4 regions of the Staphylococcus sp. AC872 genome follow, and region 1 is predicted to be linked to each of the others. Evidence: riboswitches for the same ligand, from Rfam matches in the RefSeq annotation. Region 1 holds a riboswitch; each other region holds the start of a gene.
The links. A riboswitch is a leader RNA that binds a small molecule or an ion and turns the genes downstream of it on or off. The one in region 1 is predicted to bind S-adenosylmethionine.
Positions count from the first base shown of each region.

Region 1 (5,440 bases):
TTGTAGGCATGGTATCACCTAAATTTAAGCCTATACCTTTTATTATTTATACACTCTTGCAATTTGTAGGCGCATTTTTAAGTTGTTATTGGGCTTATCATTTATTTCAATAGTTGATGATATATTAAAACCACGTCCCCCCTTTCAATTTGAGGACGTGGTTTTGTCTTTTTTATTGGCCATTAAATTCTGATGGATCAGGTCCAATTCTTTTATTTTGATTAAGGTTATCTAATTTTTTCATTTGGTCATCATTCAATTCAAAATCTAATATATTTAGATTTTCATCTATACGGTGTGGTGTCACAGATTTAGGGATTGTTACTACTTGATGTTGATAGTTCCATCTAATAATCACTTGTGCTGGCGTTTGCCCAACTTCTTGTGCTACCTGATTAACTATTTCATCATCCAATATTTGAGCATTCATTAATGGTGACCAAGATTCCATCACGATATTTTGAACATCTAAATATTGTCTTAACTCTTTTTGAGTTAAGTATGGGTGGAATTCAACTTGATTGATGACTGGTTTAATAGATACTTGAGCCAATAATGCTTCAAAATGATCTACATTAAAGTTACTCACTCCAATGTTTTTAACACGCTCTTGTTTATATAAATCTTCCATACCTTGCCATGTATCTATCATTAGTGCTTCATTCGTACCTGGCCAATGCATTAAATATAAATCTAGATAATCTAAGTCTAATCTTTTCAAACTATTTTCATAAGCTTGTTCAACATTTTCTCTACCAAAATCTTCTAACCATAATTTTGAAGTAATAAATAAATCCTCACGTTTTAAACCAGTGGATTCAAGTCCTTCTTTAATACCTTGGCCTACTTTTTCTTCATTACCATATACCTTTGCTGTATCGATACTTCTATATCCATTTTCAATTGCGTATTTAACAGCTTTTGTACAATCATCATTATTTTCTACTCTAAATGTACCTAGACCAACTTTCGGCATCGTGTGTCCATTATAAAATTTAATATTGTCCATACATTCCCACTCCTTAAATACAATTTCATTATTTCTATACCCTATGAAAGTAAATCAAACTTAGATTAAACGTAAGTCATATAAAATTCAATTTCTGTGCTCAAAACTAAAAAAGCTAGTAGAGTTAAAACCTCTACTAGCTTAGTTGAAATTTAATTAAAGGATTCAATTTGTTCCATGATTTGTTGTAAATCGTCGACATTATATTGAATACGTCCATGGAATACAAATTTGTTAAAGAATTCATCAAGTTGTTCTGGTCCAACTAATACTTTGACATTACTATTTTGAGCATAGTTCGAAATAGTAACATCCCCATCATTTTTAGGATTAAAGTAAAGAATAGACGTTGGTGTATACTTTGTATTTAATTTACTTTGTAAGTCACCTGCTACATTCTGTATTTGTTGAATTTCGTCTGAATAGTTTATAAATGATAATGATTTTTGATCATTATTTTGATCAAGTACTAATGTTTGTGGTGTTGATTGATCTAATTCCAACGTATTAAATACTTGTTCCATAGTTGGTAACTCAGAAAACTGAGCACCGCTAATCCCATTATATACATGACCTTTTAGTAATTGAGAGTCAATAATATATAAACCAGTACGAGTAAGAACGAGATGACTAATTCTTTCAATTTTATTTAATTCATTTGTTGGTAGGAAAATATTAGCCATGATATGCATATCTTCAGGACGAATACGTTTTTCATTGACTAAACGCTCACGAATACCAATTAATCGCATATCAGTTACATATTCACTATGGTTTTTAGAGAATAGCTTTAATGCATCAATTTCTCTTTCTTTACTATTTACTGTAGCTTCATAATCTTCTTTTTGTTTCGTAACTGCCTTTTTATTCTCAATACGTTCTTTTTCTAAAGCTTCTTCATGAGATGCCTTTATACTTTGTTCTTTTTGTTGGTATTCTTCTTCTGTTTGTTGCTTAATCTTTTTCTTACTATTTAAAGCAATTAAAAATAGTACAAAAAAGATAAATGCAATGACTACTGCAACAATTAACCCTATACCAATAGGTGAAGATAAACTCATCACATCAACGCTCCTTTTATATGATCAATACAACTAATTATAAAACATAATGATGACATTTTCGACATTTAGTCGCAATTTATCTTATTATATTTCAAACATCCCATAAGTTATTTCGTTTAAACTTTGTTAATCGTATCTTTTAAAACGTTGACTTTATCTAATTTTTCCCATGGTAATAATACGTCAGTACGTCCGAAATGACCATATGCAGCGGTTTGTTTATAAATAGGTTGTTTTAAATCCAACATTTTAATGATACCAGCTGGTCTTAAATCAAAGTTTGCTCTAACCGCTTCAACTAATTCAGCCTCTGTTACTTTACCTGTTCCGAAGGTATCTATAGCTATTGATACTGGTTCAGCTACACCTATTGCGTATGCAAGTTGGACTTCACATTGTTCAGCTAATTCTGCAGCAACAATATTCTTCGCTACATATCTAGCAGCATAAGCAGCAGAACGGTCTACTTTAGTTGGATCCTTACCACTGAAGCAACCACCACCATGGCGTGCATAACCACCATACGTATCCACGATAATTTTACGTCCTGTTAATCCAGCATCCCCTTGTGGTCCACCGATTACAAAACGTCCTGTAGGATTAATATAGAATTTTGTCTTATCATCCATTAATGATTCTGGAACAGTTGGATAAATAACATGTTTTTTAATATCCTCTTGAATTTCTTCTAAAGATTTATCTTCAGCGTGTTGCGTTGACACAACAATAGTATCAATACGTTTAGGTTTATCATTTTCATCATATTCTACAGTGACCTGAACCTTACCATCCGGACGTAAATAGTCTATAATGTCATCTTTACGTACATCTGATAGACGTTTCGCTAATTGATGAGATAAGAAAATAGGTAACGGCATATAAGTATCTGTTTCGTTTGTAGCATAACCAAACATTAATCCTTGGTCACCTGCACCAGTTGCTTCAATTTCTTCTTCAGAAATATCATCACGGTATTCTAATGCTGTATCAACACCTTGAGCGATATCTGGTGATTGTTCATCAATGGCAGTTAAAACGGCCATCGTTTGTGAATCGTAACCATATTTAGCACGTGTATAACCAATTTCTTTAATGGTCTCTCTTACAACTTTCGGAATATCAACATATGTCGTCGTTGATATTTCACCTGAAATTAATGCCATTCCAGTTGTCACTGTAGTCTCACAAGCCACACGTGCATTAGGGTCGTCTTTAAGAATTTCGTCTAAGATTGCATCAGATACCTGATCAGCAATTTTATCTGGATGTCCTTCAGTTACTGATTCTGAAGTAAATAATCGTTTATTGTTAGTCATGTTTTGCTCCTTTTAAAATATATTACGATAATTCTCTTTTATTTGAGCTAAATAAAAGAGCCTTCTACTACTACCTAGATAGAGTGAAGGCTCTTATACGTCCATTCGCTCTTATCGTTCAGACATTATACGTCTGCAAACGGTTTGGCACCTTTCTTTTTATATGTAAAAAGAGGTTGCTGGGTTTCATTGGGTCCATGTCCCTCCACCACTCAGGATAAGAGAATCCGTTAAAATTAATACTACCTAATAAGAGAATTAATGTCAATTTATGATTTAAGTTATTTTAGTAATAATTTACGGTGGATTAATTAAATTGATATGTTATACTATTGAAATGTAAAGGCTTACATTATAACTATCTGGAGGGATTAAGTATGTCGATTGATACATACTCTGAAACGACTAAAATTAAACAATTATTAGAAAAACCATCAACAAAGTTTCAACTATCAACAACTCAACTTTACAATAAAATATTAGATAATAATGAAGGTGAACTTACTGAATTAGGTGCTATTAATGCTAGCACTGGTAAATACACTGGCCGCTCACCTAAGGATAAGTTTATCGTTACTGAACCTTCATATAGAGATAATGTAGATTGGGGAGACGTCAATCAACCTATCGATGAAGAAACATTTTTAAAGCTTTACAATAAAGTATTAGACTACTTAGGCAAGAAAGACGAATTATATGTTTTTAATGGTTACGCAGGTAGTGATAAAGATTCACGTTTGAAATTAACTGTCATTAACGAATTAGCATGGCATAATTTATTTGCACATAACATGTTCATTCGTCCTGAATCTAAAGAAGAAGCAAAATCAATCAAACCTAACTTTACAATTGTATCTGCACCACATTTCAAAGCTGATCCTGAAGTTGATGGCACGAAGACTGAAACGTTTGTCATTGTGTCATTTAAACATAAAGTGATTTTAATCGGTGGTACAGAATATGCTGGGGAAATGAAAAAAGGTATCTTTTCAGTAATGAATTACCTATTACCTATGCAAGATATTATGAGTATGCATTGCTCTGCTAACGTGGGAGAAAAAGGCGATGTAGCACTATTCTTTGGTTTATCAGGTACAGGTAAAACAACGTTGTCAGCTGATCCTGAAAGAAAATTAATCGGTGACGATGAACATGGTTGGAATAAAAATGGCGTGTTCAACATTGAAGGTGGTTGTTATGCAAAAGCAATCAATCTTTCAAAAGAAAAAGAGCCACAAATTTATGATGCTATTGAATACGGCACTATCTTAGAAAACACAGTCGTTAAAGAAGACGGTACTGTTGATTTCGATGATAATAAATTCACTGAAAATACAAGAGCAGCTTATCCTATTCATCATATTGATAATATTGTATTACCTTCAAAAGCAGCACATCCTAATACGATTATCTTTTTAACTGCAGATGCATTTGGAGTGATTCCTCCAATTTCAAAATTAAATAAAGATCAAGCAATGTATCATTTCTTAAGTGGTTTCACGTCTAAATTAGCAGGTACAGAACGTGGTGTAACAGAACCTGAACCATCATTCTCTACTTGTTTCGGCGCACCTTTCTTACCACTTCATCCTACAGTTTATGCAGATCTTTTAGGAGAATTAATTGATAAACATGATGTTGATGTTTATTTAGTTAACACTGGATGGACTGGCGGTAAATATGGTGTTGGTAGAAGAATTAGTTTACACTATACGCGTCAAATGGTTAACCAAGCTATCTCAGGGAAATTAAAAGATGCAGAGTTTACAAAAGACTCAACATTTGGTTTAAATATTCCAGTTGAAATTAAAGATGTACCAAAAACAATCTTAAATCCTATCAATGCTTGGAGCGACGCTGAAAAATATAAAGCACAAGCAAATGATCTTATCCAAAGATTTGAAGATAACTTCAAAAAATTCGGCCCTGAAGTCGAACACATTTCTGACAAAGGTGCTTTCAATAAATAAAAGTAAAACAGGCTGGGACATAAATATATATTTCAAGTTACATTCATATTTAGGCAGTAGTTGACTGTAAAGTCATTCTTT
Region 1 is NZ_CEEDKW010000006.1:76,854-82,293, forward strand. It holds gene ACZ267_RS09990 (fluoride efflux transporter FluC) at 1-113, shown strand, start outside; gene ACZ267_RS09995 (aldo/keto reductase) at 173-1,009, opposite strand; gene ACZ267_RS10000 (NERD domain-containing protein) at 1,162-2,070, opposite strand; gene metK (methionine adenosyltransferase) at 2,190-3,389, opposite strand; SAM riboswitch class I at 3,498-3,613, opposite strand; gene pckA (phosphoenolpyruvate carboxykinase (ATP)) at 3,767-5,359, shown strand.

Region 2 (5,440 bases), on a different contig from region 1:
TTCATGTTTTGCGTGATTTCATCGTAGTTATCTAAGAATAATGTTGCAATAATGGGTTTTGAATCTTCATATAGTTGGTTCGTTTGTACTTCATCTGTAATATCGAAGAAGTATAAGCAATGTTCATTGCTTGAATAACGTACTCTATAATGATAATTTTCATGTTCAATTTCTACTTCTTGAACTTTCTCCAATTGCTTTAAGATATTAGGAAATATTTCGTTTACCGATTCTGAAATAACATTAGTTGTTAAATGTTCAGACATAAATTGGTTAACCCATTCAATATGGTCGTTCTCATCTAACACAATCATCCCGATCGGTAAGTGTTTAATCGCCTTATTACTACTTGTTGTAATATGACCACTTAAACCATCCACATAACTGTCCATTTTCATAAAAGCTTGTCTTAGCAAGAACCCACTAGCAATAATCATTACTAGTAATATTCCTGCAGCTATGCCTGCCACGATTTGGTTAAATATAAACCAAACGACGACTAATGCTATAGCAGTCAGTACCATTATGATAAATGGTATGAGCAAAGCTTTTTTAGTGGATTGACGGTTCATTCTTCCACCTCTCATCACTTTTTATTATTATTGTTCATTAGTTGTTTTAAATTGATACATAAATCGATGACACCTAATAACCCTACAATATGAGTCATTGGTGTTAATAATGTCCCTATAACCATTAATATGATAGTTACTACATTCGGTAGTCGCTTCGCTTTTCCGAAGAAATGTATCACGCTCATACCTTGAATGTACATCACTAATGATAACACAACTTCAAAGTTTAATACGATACTCTGGAACGTACTTGGTTGGGTTGCAAACATGACACAAAGTAAATCAATAATATAGATTGTTAATAGCGTACGATTCATTTGCCAAGCGAATAATGGTTTGAATATTGGCGTAGCTACTTTGAATTTGCGCAAGATTGGAAATGTTATGATCAGATTAATTAAAACGAAAAGAAAAACGATAATAATGAGATAACTAGGGAGTTGGACCGTCATTTGGCGGATACTTTCTTCAAGCATCTGTCTGTAATCAGCATCTGCTCCACTTGTTAATAACATGTTATGAACGGTTTCTTTAACTGGGTTAACTAATGCGGCTGCTCTTGGGATTTTTTCAAATACTTGTAATAACATGAATCCTATCAATGTCATTAAACTTAGAGATACCGTTGTTACATATAAAATTCTTTCTTTTGTTGCTCTTTCCTTAAGTAATTGTCCAATGATTAAACTCGTTAAAATCACTAAAACCATCATACTTAAGACGAATGTATTACCTAATAATGTTGTAATTATAACTGTTACTAAGGCACTAATTCCAAATGACTGAATAGATTTGTTCCATAATACGACACCTGGGATTGTTGCAAATAAACATAAAATTAAGCCGAGAATAGGTAATACATGTGTTACTAAAGCGACTATCACTAATGCTAATGTACCTATAATAGTTGCTTTAGGTTGTATTTTTGAAAACACACACGCCACTCCCATACTTTTTTTGACTATAATTACCATTTTAACCTCTTTGAAAAAAATAAACAATAAAGTACTACTGGTATTTATGTCGGTCAATTCTAGCAGTACTTTAGAGTGAAATACAACTTATTTTATGATTATAAAAATAGTCATTATCGTCGAATATGTTTCGCATTTAAAAAGTGATATAAATTAGGTGCCCAATCTTCAAAGTTAAGTAAGAAACCATCGTGCCCCACATTATCTGGTACAAAAAAGTGTCGATGATATTTAAAACGTTGTCCTGCCGCTAATACTTGATCATCTGGATATAACAAATCATCTATGAATCCCATCGTTAATACCTTTGTGTCTAATGATTTAAACACTTTATCAACATCATCTCTGCCTCTATCAATATTATGACTATCTAAGACGTCCAGCAGTGTTAAATAACATGATAAATCAAAGGATTCTTTGAACTTGTTCCCTTGATGTTGTTGATAACTAACTACCTCTTCAGGTGTGAAGCGTTGATCATAACTTTTAGAAGATCGATAGGTTAAAAATCCTAATTGTCGAGCAATACTTAAACCTTCTTTACCTCCGATATGAATCGCTTGTCTAGCAATCTCATTAAAGGCACAACTGTACGATGAGGTTTTATCTGTAGCAGCAAGTATAACCGCTTTATCTACTTGGAATCGTCGATTATAAAGTAATTCGAGCGCTTGCATACCACCTAAACTCCCACCGATTAAAATATCTATTTTATTAAACCCTAATGCTTCTATCCCCTTCTCAAGTGCACGTACGATATCTCTTAATGTTAAATGATCTGGAAAATGTGGATCATTATGCTTTGAACTTGAACCAAATGGACTCCCTATGACGTTGAATGTTAAAAATTGATAATCATTGATAGGCATATAACCACCATCAATAATTTCACGCCACCAACCTGGATGTTCATCTGTACCATATGTAAGATGATTGCCAGTTAATGCATGGCAAACTAATGCTAATGGTTGTCCAGGATAACCTACATGTTCATATTTTAATTTTAAGTTTTGTATCGTTTCTCCAGACTCTGTCGTGAATTGGCCTAATTCTAATGTATCAACTGTATAATTCGACATATATGAATCCATCCTCCTTTAAATAAAAAAGCTTCTTACTCTATGAGAAGTAAGAAGCGGTTCAGTACTTATCATTCGAGTGCTCGTTGGTTTTAGCACCGTACTCGTATTCTTTATAGCCGGTTACTGAAGCGTCTATGGGCCAAGTCCCTCAACTTCTCTGAATAAGATTTTATGATTAAGTTTTGAATAAATATATTAATTATCTAAATTTTCTAACTACTTAAATTTTAACTAACTCTATCACGAAATTCAATATGTAGACCTTGATTTCTATAGAAAGAATCTCAATAGAGCGATAAATGCAATACCGCCTAAAATGGTCCAGGTTAGGCTTCTCGTATATATGGCTAATAATACAGTTGGTATTAATGCAATAATGAATGGCACATTGAGTGTATAGCCTACACTACCTTCATGTTGTTGAATAATACCGTCCAAGACAAGTGCTGTAAAAAGTGTGATAGGTATAAAGGATAACCATTGAATAATAACATCTGGTAGATTTACTCGTGAAATCATCATAAATGGAATCACTCTGACTAAAATCGTAACAATACCACATAGAATAATAATGATTAACATATGTTGATCTGTCATCATCTGTCCATCACCACCCCTAATGTAGATGCGACAACCGCAGATATTATAATCGCTACATACGAGGGCATAACAAAGCTTAACGTTAACATCATCACAATGACGCATAGAATCAGCACAAGATAAATGTTGATCTTAGACTTTTTAACAGATTCAAATTGAGCAATACCTAAAAATACAAACATAGCTGTAATCGCAAAATCTAATCCTAACATCTCTGGATTCGAAATATATTTGCCGAATATAGCACCAACTACACAAGAAAAGGTCCAAAACAAATATGCTGTGATGTTTAAACCATGCAACCAACGATCGTTAATTGGCTCACCTTTTAAATAAGGCGTGATGGCTACACCAAATGTTTCATCGGTTACTAAAGAACCAAGTCCAATTCGATTCCATAAACCATAAGACTTAAAATTGGGTGCTAACGTCATACTTAATAAAAACATACGTGAATTAACAATAAATGTTGTTAACACTATCGCTGTTATGGGTGTTCCAGCTATAACTAACGCACATATAATAAATTGCGCCGCACCAGCATAAATAATCAAACAAAGTAATATAATTTCTAATAAACTAAACTTTTGAGATGCAGCAACGATGCCAAATGAAATACCAACACCTGCATACCCTAATAATGTTGGAATGCATTCTTTAACACCTTGTATAAATGTGAGATGGGTCATCTTGTCTCCCCCTTTCTAGTTACAAACGCATTTACGTTTAAATAATAAACTCAAGTCTAATATACAATGATGAAAACGGCAATCACTTTAGACGTCGGTATGTGTTACGTCAGACAACCCTCACTTTTAAAATTCCGTCATCACAATATTTTAAATATGACAGAATTTTCTATAAATAGTTAGACTCCCCCCCCACTATTTTGCATCTAAATTTTACTTAATGTCCCTCCCCTACCCTCATACTTTAGGTTATTGACATAAAAAAATACGCGGCAATGATGGCTCTTCATTACCGCGCATTGTATAGCTAGTCATTCGCTAACAATCTAAATTATTTAGTTGGCTTTTGAATATGAGTTTTACCACCCATGAATGGTACTAAGGCTTCAGGGATAGTTACAGTACCATCTTCATTTTGGTAGTTCTCAACAATTGCTGCGAATGTACGACCTACAGCTAAACCACTACCATTTAACGTATGCGCTAATTCAGGTTTAGCTGCATTATCACGTTTGAAACGGATATTGGCACGTCGTGCTTGGAAGTCAGTACAGTTTGAACATGAACTGATTTCTTTGTAGTCGTTATAGCTTGGTAACCATACTTCTAAGTCGTATGTTTTACTAGCACTGAAACCAATGTCTCCAGTACATAAGATAACACGACGATATGGTAATCCTAATTCTTCTAAGATTGCTTCAGCGTTTGTAGTCATTTCTTCTAAAGCATCCCAAGAATCTTCAGGTTTTTCAAAGCGTACCATTTCAACTTTGTCGAATTGGTGTAAACGAATTAAACCTCTTGTATCTCTACCAGCTGAACCCGCTTCACTACGGAAACATGCAGATTGTCCAGTGAATTTTTCAGGTAAGACACCTGGTTGGATGATTTCATCACGATAGAAGTTTGTTAAAGGTACTTCAGCAGTTGGAATTGTATATAGTCCTTCTTTTTCTACTTTAAATAAATCTTCTTCGAATTTAGGTAATTGACCAGTACCATACATTGTATCAGCGTTAACTAATTGAGGTACCATCATTTCAGTGTAACCATGTTGTGTTGTATGTTTAGTAATCATGTAGTTCATTAATGCACGTTCTAATTGTGCACCGTCTCTTGTTAGATAAACGAAACGTGCGCCAGAAATTTTAGCGGCACGATCGAAGTCAGCCATTTTAAGATCTTCTACGATATCCCAGTGTGCTTTCGCTTCGAAATCAAATTCACGAGGTGTACCCCATTTTTTAACTTCGATATTTTCTTCATCTGAAGCGCCTTGTGGTACATCATCATTGATAAGGTTTGGAATACGACATAGAATATCAGACATTTTATTATCAATTTCATTTAATTGTGTATCATATTCTTTAATGTCATCACCTAATTGACGCATTTCAGCGATAACATCATCAGCATTTTCTTTATTACGTTTTTTCTGAGCGATTTCTTCACTTACTTTATTACGTTTCGCTTTCATCTCTTCTGTCTTGCTTATTAATGTACGACGCTTTTCATCTAAT
Region 2 is NZ_CEEDKW010000003.1:178,122-183,561, reverse strand. It holds gene ACZ267_RS06655 (DHH family phosphoesterase) at 1-572, opposite strand, end outside; gene ACZ267_RS06650 (YybS family protein) at 587-1,525, opposite strand; gene metX (homoserine O-acetyltransferase MetX) at 1,663-2,628, opposite strand; SAM riboswitch class I at 2,694-2,799, opposite strand; gene ACZ267_RS06640 (AzlD domain-containing protein) at 2,902-3,231, opposite strand; gene ACZ267_RS06635 (AzlC family ABC transporter permease) at 3,228-3,920, opposite strand; gene serS (serine--tRNA ligase) at 4,252-5,440, opposite strand, start outside.
Region 2: it holds a riboswitch for S-adenosylmethionine, as region 1 does, so the genes downstream of both, metX (homoserine O-acetyltransferase MetX) here and metK (methionine adenosyltransferase) in region 1, are expected to answer to the same signal.

Region 3 (5,440 bases), on a different contig from region 1:
AGTGTCACATTTTAAATCAACTTTTATAGCAAAGCATTACATTGTAGTTTTGGTTGGCATCGCAATATTGGTGATCATGACCCTACTTAATGGTGGAGACAAGCACACAGGAGAAACATTATCTTTATCTACTAGTCTTATTATTAAATATTATATTGCAGGTATATGTGCTTCTAGTGCAATGCTCTTACCAGGTATTTCAGGTTCATTTATGTTACTTATATTTGGTGCTTATGGTACTGTAATGTATGCTATATCTCAATTAGTAAAATTTAATTTCAATGCTTTACCTATACTTTTAATAGTAGGTTTAGGTATCCTAACTGGATTCTTAGTGTCAAGTAAATTAATCCAATACTTGTTACATCATCATACAACCATGACATTCGCATTAATTATAGGCTTTGTTATTGGATCCATATTTGCTGTTTATCCAGGCTTACCTAAATCCGCTTTGACATGGATCATTTCTATTGTCACTTTAATTGTTGGCTTTATTGTTAGCTATGTCTTAGGACAAATAACTGCTAAAAATGAAGAACAAATATAAAAATAAGGCTCTCAAACACTAATGTGGATGAGAGCCTTTTGATTATTTAATAATTATTCTTTGTTACCTTTAACTTTATCGATAACATTATTTACTGCTTCTTTTACTTTACCAGAAGCTTTATCTTCTTTACCTTCTTTTTCAAGGTTTTCGTTATCAGTTACGTTACCTACAGTTTCTTTTACATTACCTTTTGCTTGTTCGAATTTATCTTCAGCCATGATGAATTCCTCCTAGTATTTATTTAGTAAGTTATTATGCTTAATTTATACCACTATTCATACTATATAAACATTTATTTTCAAAAAATTAATATTAATTGATGGTCTAATATGAAAATAATGCCTTTCAAATATATTACGCTTATAAAAAAGGGATGGTTAAATGTTTACAATAATTGTCCATATAGTAGCAATATTATTAATACTCATATCCTTGATTTTAATTATTAAAAATCAATTTACTAAGCCTGATAATAATGCTATGTTACCTTCTACACTTCTACTTATTGCTTCATTAATTTTGTTACTTTATAACCTATTTAAATGAGCTTATTAGATATTAAAAAAATTATACAAATGATATAAATATAAAAAATCCTCAAGCACTTTTGTCTTGAGGATTTTACTATTTCTATAATTATTCTGCTGGCACTACAGCACCATCATATTTTTTATTAATGTAGTCTTTAATTTCTTTTGAACGTAAAACTTTCATTAATTCTTTAATTTTCTTATCGTCTTTATGTCCATCTTTAACTGCGATTAAGTTAGCATATGGATTATCTTTAGCTTTTTCATAAGCGATTGAGTCTTTTTTAGGATTTAATTTTTGATCAATAGCATAATTTGAGTTAATGATAACTGCATCTGCATCTTGTTTTTGATAGATTTTTGGTAAGAATTCTGCTGATTGTTTGTTGTTAAATTTGATGTCTTTTTTGTTTTCAGTGATGTCACTGAATTTTGCGTCTTCAATTTTAACGCCTTTTTTAATTTTAATTAATCCTTCATCCACGAAGAATTTAAGGAAACGACCTTGTTCTGCAGGATTGTTAGAAACGTATACTGTTGCACCTTTAGGTAAATCTTTTAAGCTTTTATACTTTTTAGAGTAGACAGCCATTGGTTCTAATTCTACGTCACCAGCTGATTCAATTTTGTATCCTTTTTCTTTACTTTCAGTTTTTAAATAAGGTGTATGTTGGAAGAAGTTGGCATCTAATTCACCTTTATCTAATAATTTGTTAGGTGTTGTATAGTCGTTGATTGTTTGAATATCTAATTTATAACCTTTTTTCTCTAATAATGGTTTTGCTTTTTCTAAAATTTCTGCGTGAGGTGCAGGTGAAGCACCTACTTTAATTGTCTTGTCGTCATCCTTACCTCCACATGCTGCTAATGCTACAGTTAAAGATAATAATAATAAAATACCTAAAATTTTCTTCATTGATTTGTCCCCTTTTCTTTAGCGTTTATCAATTTTGTTTGTAACCCAGTCACCAATAAATTGGATGATGAATACAATGATTAAGATGAAAACTGTTGAAACTAAAATAACGTCTTTTTGATTTCGAGTGAAACCTGTTAAGTAAGCTAAGTTACCTAAACCACCAGCACCGATAACTCCGGCAATTGCTGTAGATCCCACTAATGCAATTGCTGTTACTGTTAAACCTGATACTAACGCCGGCATTGCTTCAGGTAGTAATACTTTTCTTACTACAGTCCAAGTATTAGCACCCATAGACCACGCTGCCTCAATTACCCCTTTATCTATCTCTTTGAAAGCAATTTCTACTAATCTAGCCTAGAATGGCGCTGCACCTATGATTAATGCAGGTAGTGCACCTGTTGGACCACTTATTGTGCCTAAAACGACACTTGTAAATGGTATTAATAACAAGATTAAAATGATGAACGGTATCGCTCTAAATAGGTTCACGATAAATGAAACGATTGAATAAAATATTCTTGCCACTTTTGAATGACTCTTAGCCGATAAAAATAATAAAACACCTAAAATCAATCCAAATATAAAAGCAAATATTGTTGATACGACAGTCATATAAAGTGTTTCAACAATGGCTTGCCAAACTTCTGGCCATTGGACGTTCGGCATTGTAATCATTTCTTGGAGTATTTCTCCAACTGACTTACCCATGTCTTAACACCTCCACATTCACATGTTTCTCATTAAGATTAGATTTGAAATCTTCGAAATTTTCAGAACTTATAAAAGGTATATGGATAACTAAAAATCCTAATGTACCATTTCTTGTATTTTTAATGTCAGCTTCTAAAATATTAACGTCAATCTGATGCGTTTTTGTAATGTACGATACAATTGGTTGAGTCGTATTTTCACCGTTAAAATTCAATCTAACTATGTAAGCATTGTTATCTAATGGTTCTAACGCATCTAATGATTCCTCAAAATCCTCATTTAAATCATCTTTTACAAATCGTCTCGTTACTTCGTGTTGTGGATTTTCAAATACTTGGCTAACTTGACCTTGTTCTATCACGCGTCCGTTTTCCATAACTGCGACTTCATCACAAATTCGGCGAATCACTTGCATTTCATGTGTGATTAACACGATTGTTAAATTTTGTTGCTCACGTATTTTTAATAATAAGTCTAAAATTTCATCTGTAGTTTGAGGATCAAGTGCACTTGTAGCTTCATCACAAAGCAATACTGTCGGATCATTGGCTAATGCTCTGGCAATACCAACTCTTTGTTTCTGTCCACCAGACAACTCAGATGGATAAGCATTTTCTCGTCCCTTCAAGCCTACAAGTTCTATTAATTCATTTGCCTTACGTTTTGCTTCTCCTCTAGATAATCCTGCAATTTCTAGTGGGAATGTAATATTTTTAAGTACAGTTCTCGACCATAGTAAATTAAAATGTTGGAAAATCATACTTACTTTTTGGCGCTTCTTACGTAAATCTGACTTCGATAATTGACTTATGCTATCTCCATCAATAATAACTTCTCCAGAAGTGGGTGCTTCTAAATTATTAAACATTCTAATTAAGGTACTCTTACCTGCTCCAGAAAAACCAATCACCCCAAAAATGGAACCGGATTGAATGTTTAAATCAACGTGATCTACAGCGAGTACGTCTTTATTTTTCGTATGATATCGTTTCACGATTTGTTTTAACTCAATCACGTTAATGCCTCCTTGTTTATAACTAATACAAATTAAAAAATGCTTCCTCAAAACTTTAGACTGTTTGAGAAAGCATTTTAAAATATCTTTCTCTCATCTTCTAAAGTTTACCTTTATGTGAATTGGCACCATTTCTATATAAGACGGTTGCCGGGCTTCGTAGGGCACATCCCTCCACCTCTCTCGATAAGAGTGTTTGCATGATTTAATTTTATTTAATCCTACCATCACGGTAGAGATTCGTCAATAATTATTTTAAATTTTCTAACAAATAAGGAACAGACCTAAACGCATACAATCTTTTTACTTCTTTATCCTTATTCATTAACATTAATACTGGTACTGACATAATTTGATGTGTTTCACTAAACTTTGGATGAAAGTTCATATCAATTTTCTTAACCGGAAGTTTCAAAATTTCATTTGCAATATCCAACATTCTTTCAGACACTTTACATGTACCGCATGTAGGCGTATATCCGAAAATGAGATGTTTATCTTCACCAAAGTTTTCAGTCACATCGTCTATTTCGATTGATTTACTCATTCACTAAAACTAACCTTTCAGTTTTTAAATTAGGTATAAGGGATTTCTCTTTTTTGCAATTAAATCCATGTTTGGTAAGTACATGCGCTAAATAATTTTTAGGACAATTGGCCACTTCGCAAAATGTTTTATCTACAAAAATATGTTCAGACTCACTTAAATACCGTTTGAACCATTTTCTAATTCGATCCCCTTCGTCATCTGAATCAGCTAAGACGAAAACTTGTTTACCATAAAGTGATTCTATCATATCATCTATCTTATCTATACTCATAGTACCATGCGTACAAATAATACTTACTGGTTCTGCAATGACTTGCTGCACTCGTTTTTTATCAGATTTACCTTCAACAATGATTACTTTATTCACAATAGTCATAAGTATTCACCCTTTAAAAATCGAAAATTAGCTATCACTATTTAATTCCACGAAGATGCTATTTATAAAACATATACTACAAAAACTTAAAATGAATTAACCATTTCATTACACTGTTAATATCTTTTTTACAAATAGCATCAATGTCTTTTTAAATCTAAGTTCATCAGATTATATGTACGCATGCCTATAAAATTCTTCCTTCGGTTCGCCTCTGCTTTCGCAATGGCATAAGTGTTTCTAAAATCTAAAGATTTAAGAAACACTAAAAAAAACTCCTTGATACGAGATCGAGGAGTTTGCAAATATTATTCGCCAATCATTTCTGAATATTGTTCTGCTGATAATAATTCGTCAATTTGGCTTTCGTCACTAATTTCTACTTTAACCATCCATGCTTTTTCGTATGGTGATTCGTTTACAAATTCAGGACTATCTTCTAATTCTTCATTAACTTCAACTACTTTACCAGTAATTGGTGCATATAATTCAGATACAGTTTTTACAGATTCAACACTACCGAAAGTGTCGCCTTCGTTTAATTCATCATCAGTTTCAGGTAATTCAACGAATACGATATCACCTAACTCGTTTTGAGCATATTCAGTAATACCAATTGTCGCTACATTTCCTTCAACTTTAACCCATTCATGTTCTTTAGAGTATTTAAATTCGTTTGGTACTGCCACGATAAATCCCCTCCTAATTTTAAGTACATTTTAATGATGCCATACCCACAATTATCAATCAACTATTATCTAAAAATTTTAAACCTTTAAATAT
Region 3 is NZ_CEEDKW010000004.1:234,685-240,124, reverse strand. It holds gene popT (polyprenyl-phosphate transporter PopT) at 1-550, shown strand, start outside; gene ACZ267_RS08430 (CsbD family protein) at 604-774, opposite strand; gene ACZ267_RS08425 (MetQ/NlpA family ABC transporter substrate-binding protein) at 1,190-1,999, opposite strand; partial or broken gene ACZ267_RS08420 (methionine ABC transporter permease) at 2,018-2,713, opposite strand; gene ACZ267_RS08415 (methionine ABC transporter ATP-binding protein) at 2,706-3,731, opposite strand; SAM riboswitch class I at 3,822-3,924, opposite strand; gene ACZ267_RS08410 (thioredoxin family protein) at 3,982-4,278, opposite strand; gene ACZ267_RS08405 (toprim domain-containing protein) at 4,271-4,657, opposite strand; gene gcvH (glycine cleavage system protein GcvH) at 4,966-5,346, opposite strand.
Region 3: it holds a riboswitch for S-adenosylmethionine, as region 1 does, so the genes downstream of both, ACZ267_RS08415 (methionine ABC transporter ATP-binding protein) here and metK (methionine adenosyltransferase) in region 1, are expected to answer to the same signal.

Region 4 (5,440 bases), on a different contig from region 1:
CATAGGATCTAATAGTGAGTATGATCTACATCATCCTTTATTTGATCCTGATGAACGTATTTTAGAAAAAGTGCCGACATATTTTGTGACACTCACTAAACGTCTTCTGAATCAATAGTCTCCATAAATTGTATAAAGATAGTATGATTAACATCTGGATAACCTTGGGTATATGAGAACATATACAAATTGAGGAGATGAATTTGAAATGTCAGCACAAGATCCTAGAAATAAATTCAAATCAACAGACTATGAACAACAAGAGCAGCCACTTCCAGGCTTGCAAAGCCAATTAAAACCTGAACCAGATTGCGGTGAGACATCATACGTCGGACACGGTCGATTAAAAGGATATAAAATGTTAGTCACTGGTGGCGATTCTGCCATTGGACGCGCAGCAGCTATTGCTTATGCTAAAGAAGGCGCAGATGTTGCTATTAATTATCTTCCAAGTGAAGACAAAGACGCACAAGAAGTTAAACAAGTGATTGAAGAAGCGGGACAAAAAGCAGTGTTACTGCCTGGTGATATACGTGATGAACAATTTAACTATGACATGGTCGAAGAAGCACATCAACAACTTGGTGGGCTGGATAATGTGACATTAGTAGCTGGACATCAACAATACCATGACGATATACAAGGGTTTGATACACAATCATTTAAAGAGACATTTGAAACCAATGTATATCCTATATTTTGGACAGTACAAAAAGCGTTAGAATATTTACAACCAGGTGCATCAATTACAACAACATCATCTGTTCAAGGATATAATCCAAGTCCTATTTTACATGATTATGCCGCTTCGAAAGCTGCAATTATCTCATTAACAAAAAGTTTATCAGAAGAACTTGGCGCAAAAGGTATTCGTGTCAATTGTGTAGCCCCAGGACCATTTTGGTCACCATTACAAATTACTGGTGGACAACCACAACGAAATATTCCTGAATTTGGTAAGGAAACACCACTTGGCCGTGCAGGACAACCTGTTGAATTATCAGGAACATATGTCCTATTAGCATCTGAAGAATCAAGTTATACAACTGGACAAGTCTTCGGTGTGACAGGCGGTATTCAAATTAACTAATGAATATAAGTTGGTCGATAAAGTGTTAATACTTTATCGACTATTTTTTTGTGACAAATTATATGATAACTATATCCAATTTTATTATGAATTTGGAATAAAAATATGTTTAATGTAAAATAAAAATATAAAATTATTAACCTTTTTGAAGAATGAAATTTAATTAAAAAATACCCTATATATTTAAGGGATTGGCATTTTATACGAGGACATGCAAATTAAATCTTATATCTAAAGGAGGTTATGACATGGTGAAAGATAGGTTTATAAGGGTTGCTCCGTTCATAATAGGTATAATCGCTATAGTTATATTTTCGTTATTTACTAAAAATCAATGGTTTTTAATCATTTTAATACTTTTATTTGCTTTAACCAATGCATTAAAAAATCTGTATTTTGTTAATAAAAATATTAAAAATAATATCATATGGATTAATCAAACAATCGACCGGTTATTAGGTATTATTGCGGGGTGTTTGTATTTAGGTTATGCCGGAATAGTGCTAATATCACAATCCCATGTATGGATTGGTTTCTTAATCCTAATGGTAACTATGGCGTTTGTTTTTTATATAGAAACTAAATTACAAATTGATGATGATACACAAAGGAAAAATCATCGAGATTATAAAGTGATCTCTCAACAACGTGAACGACAATTTAAAATACTGATGATTAGTATGACGATCATTTCTATTATTTTAATGATTGTATCACTTTATTTAAAATGGTGGATCGTCTTTGGTATAGCTATTGCAATGTTATTCGTAGTTGCTGTTGCATTAATTATTTATGAAAAATATTTTACGACGAAGTTATAATTTATGATTGACGTCATAGGAATTATCTTGTAACGTAAACGTTAAATATGAATCACTTATCAAGAGAAGTGGAGGGACTGGCCCTATGAAGCTTCGGCAACATTGAATCATGTGCCAATTCCAGTAACCTGTCTAGGTTTGAAGATAAGGGGATAATCGTTGTAGATGGACCTCTTTTCTTTATCATAAGGAAAAGAGGTATTTTTTGTAAGGAAGTAGGTCTAATGATGAAAGAAACTAAAAAGGGTAATGCTTGGGCGTTATTTCCGTTATTATTATTTATGTTGTTATTTTTAGGTGTAGGTATCATCTCGGGTGATTTCACGACGATGCCGTTAAATGTTGCGATAACGATTACAGTAATCGTTGCTTTGTTGATGAATCGCAAAGAAAAATTTGCCACTAAAGTTGAAGTGTTTACTAAAGGTGCAGGTCATTCAAATATTATTTTAATGATGCTTATCTTTATTTTAGCAGGCGCATTTTCTACGACTACAGAGAAAATGGGTGGCGTGACTTCTACTGTAAATTTGGGATTGTCTCTCATCCCTGAAAATTTAATTATAGTAGGTTTATTTATCATTTGTATGTTTGTTTCTATTTCAATGGGAACATCAGTAGGCACAGTAGCAGCTATTGCACCAGTAGGATTTGGCTTTGCGCAAGCAACAGATGTCTCTGCAGCATTATCTATGGCTACAGTAGTTGGTGGCGCTATGTTTGGAGATAATCTTTCTATGATTTCTGATACTACGATAGCGGCTGTACGTACACAACATACGAAGATGAAAGATAAATTTAAAGTAAACTTTAGAATTGTTTTACCAGGTGCGATATTAACTATAGTTGTACTATTTTTCCTAACAAATGGTATTTCCATGGATCATTCTAAAAGTTATGATTTCCAATTAGTTAAAGTCATTCCATATCTATTGGTGTTGATTCTAGCGCTAGTTGGTGTCAATGTGATTATCGTTCTTATTGGTGGAACAGTTTTATCTGGAATCATTGGTCTTATTGATGGCTCATTTGGTTGGAAAGGATTACTAAGTGCTGTATCTAAAGGGATTATAGGTATGGAAGATATTGCGATGATTGCCCTATTAATTGGTGGTTTAGTAGGACTTATTCAACATAATGGCGGTATAGATTGGTTGTTAAATGTAGTTAGAGGGCGCGTGAAATCTAAACGTGGGGCTGAAATAGGTATTGCCAGTTTAGTTAGTGTAGCAGATATTGCAACAGCTAATAATACTATTTCAATCATTATGTCAGGACCATTAGCTAAAAATATAGCAGATGAATATGATGTTGATCCACGTAAATCAGCTAGTATTTTAGATATATTTGGTGGATGTTTCCAAGGCTTATTACCATATAGTCCTCAAGTTATTTCAGCTGCAGGAGTGGCTGGTATCTCACCATTCTTACTTGTACCTTATAGTATTTATCCAATCATGCTTGGAGTATGTGGGCTGATTGCTATTTTAATTGGGTATCCGAAATTAAAAAATAAAGCATAAATATGATTAAAAACTGAGACTTTTTAGTCTCGGTTTTTTAGTTGATAAATAGAATTATAAATATTGAAAATGTTTTAAGTCAGCGTTTTAATGGTAAACTAGACTAAATGTGTAGAAGCGCAATCTTTTTTAATGTATAAATGTTTGGAAGTTTGAACAAATACGTTAAAATAGTATTAAGAGTGAAAGTAGGTGACTGAAAGTGGCAAAGTATAATGTGGAAAATGAATATGTAGAAATTGATATTGAACGTTTATTAAAATATTCACCAGAAACAATTTATGAAGCTTGGACGAAAGAAGATATTCTTAAACAATGGTTTATGACGTCGAAACGTACGAATAAATCATTTGAAGCAGATGTCCAAGAAGGTGGTAAGTATCGTATCGTTGATAGTAGAAATGGCAAACAAAATATTATCGAAGGTACATACGAAGAATTAGTCATGGATGAATTTATTAAAATGACAATAGGTATGCCAGGCTTAAGTAACGATGAGGATATTATAGAAGTAGAATTCTTTGAACGTGAATCAGGTGGCACACAAATGTTCTTCTATTATCAATCATATATGGAACGCGAAAGAAGATTAACCAACCTTGAATACAAACAGAAAAAGAAAGAATATCATGATTCCACTGCACATGGATTTGAACTTATGTTTGATAAAATGAATGCAGTGTTAGAAGAAATTGAAGAACAAAAAAATAACTAATTCGTTTTAAACATAAGTTATATAAGCCAGTAAATGAACTTAAGAAAGCTCATTTACTGGCTTTTTATCTTTATAGGCTAATGCATCAATTGAGGTCGCCTTTCTCTTTGCGTTCATTATATTTTCTGAGCAGCGTTTCAAAGAAAATATGATAACTAATGAAACTTGAATAGTCAGTGCCATCATTTAAATAAAATGTATTACTAGATACATAAACATTATAATTTGCTTGTTGGGCTAACGAATTATCTTTCATCGTTGTGACAGAGATAAAATATTTTTGTCTCAATTGTAATAACTGAGTCACTTCTTTTAATTGATATGTTTCTCCAGATAGTGAAATGATAAAGAAAAGGTCTTGCGATACTGTTTTGTTTAAGACCATTTTTAATTCGTGGACATCATAAAGAATAATGATGTTTTTATGCATTGTTAATAATATTCTTTGTGCTTCTTCAGCCACATTGATTTGAGCTCGACCTGTTCCATATAAATATATCGTTCCAGCATCATTCATTTTATTAGTTAATAGTTCATAATCTATACGATCTAAATAATTAAATGTATTTTCAATTTCTTGTCTAAATGATTCGATAGAGTCAGAAGGCAATTGATTTTTCTTTTCACTTTCAAATTTTAAAAATGATTTGAAGTCACTATAACCATCAAATCCTAATTTTCGTGTAAAGCGATGTATAGTGGCATTTGATGCATGTGTATGTTGCGCCAAGTCTTGAATTTTCAAATTTTTACATAAATCAACATGGGTATTAACGAAATTTGCAATTTGTAAATCATTGTCATTGAGTTGATTAAAGTTCGCGTTCACACGTTCATCTAGAAACATGACGACACCTCATTTGTTAGTGTTGAAAAAATTTTCATCATAAGAAAACATAATCTGATTATACAAAATACTTTCAAAATGCGTCAATGACGTTGTAGTGATGTAAGCGTTTACTATATATTAGAAACAAGATAAGACATTGAAAGGAATGGTTTAATACTCATTTTCAATGTGAAATAGAACGAAATTGGGATGTGGAGGTAATTATAATGAATGCAATCAAACGTTTTGGTAGTGCAATGATTGTACCTGTCTTGATGTTTGCTTTCTTTGGGATTGTACTTGGGTTTGCAACATTATTTAAAAACCCAACAATTATGGGAGGTTTAGCAGACCAACATACATTTTGGTTTAAATTTTGGTCAGTAATAGAGTCAGGTGGTTGGGTCATATTCAACCATATGGAAATTGTATTTGTAGTAGGTTTACCATTATCTTTGGCTA
Region 4 is NZ_CEEDKW010000001.1:131,134-136,573, reverse strand. It holds gene ACZ267_RS00790 (amidohydrolase) at 1-118, shown strand, start outside; gene ACZ267_RS00785 (SDR family oxidoreductase) at 209-1,090, shown strand; gene ACZ267_RS00780 (hypothetical protein) at 1,339-1,911, shown strand; SAM riboswitch class I at 1,965-2,062, shown strand; gene ACZ267_RS00775 (Na+/H+ antiporter NhaC family protein) at 2,139-3,434, shown strand; gene ACZ267_RS00770 (SRPBCC family protein) at 3,637-4,149, shown strand; gene ACZ267_RS00765 (MurR/RpiR family transcriptional regulator) at 4,235-4,996, opposite strand; gene ACZ267_RS00760 (alpha-glucoside-specific PTS transporter subunit IIBC) at 5,206-5,440, shown strand, end outside.
Region 4: it holds a riboswitch for S-adenosylmethionine, as region 1 does, so the genes downstream of both, ACZ267_RS00775 (Na+/H+ antiporter NhaC family protein) here and metK (methionine adenosyltransferase) in region 1, are expected to answer to the same signal.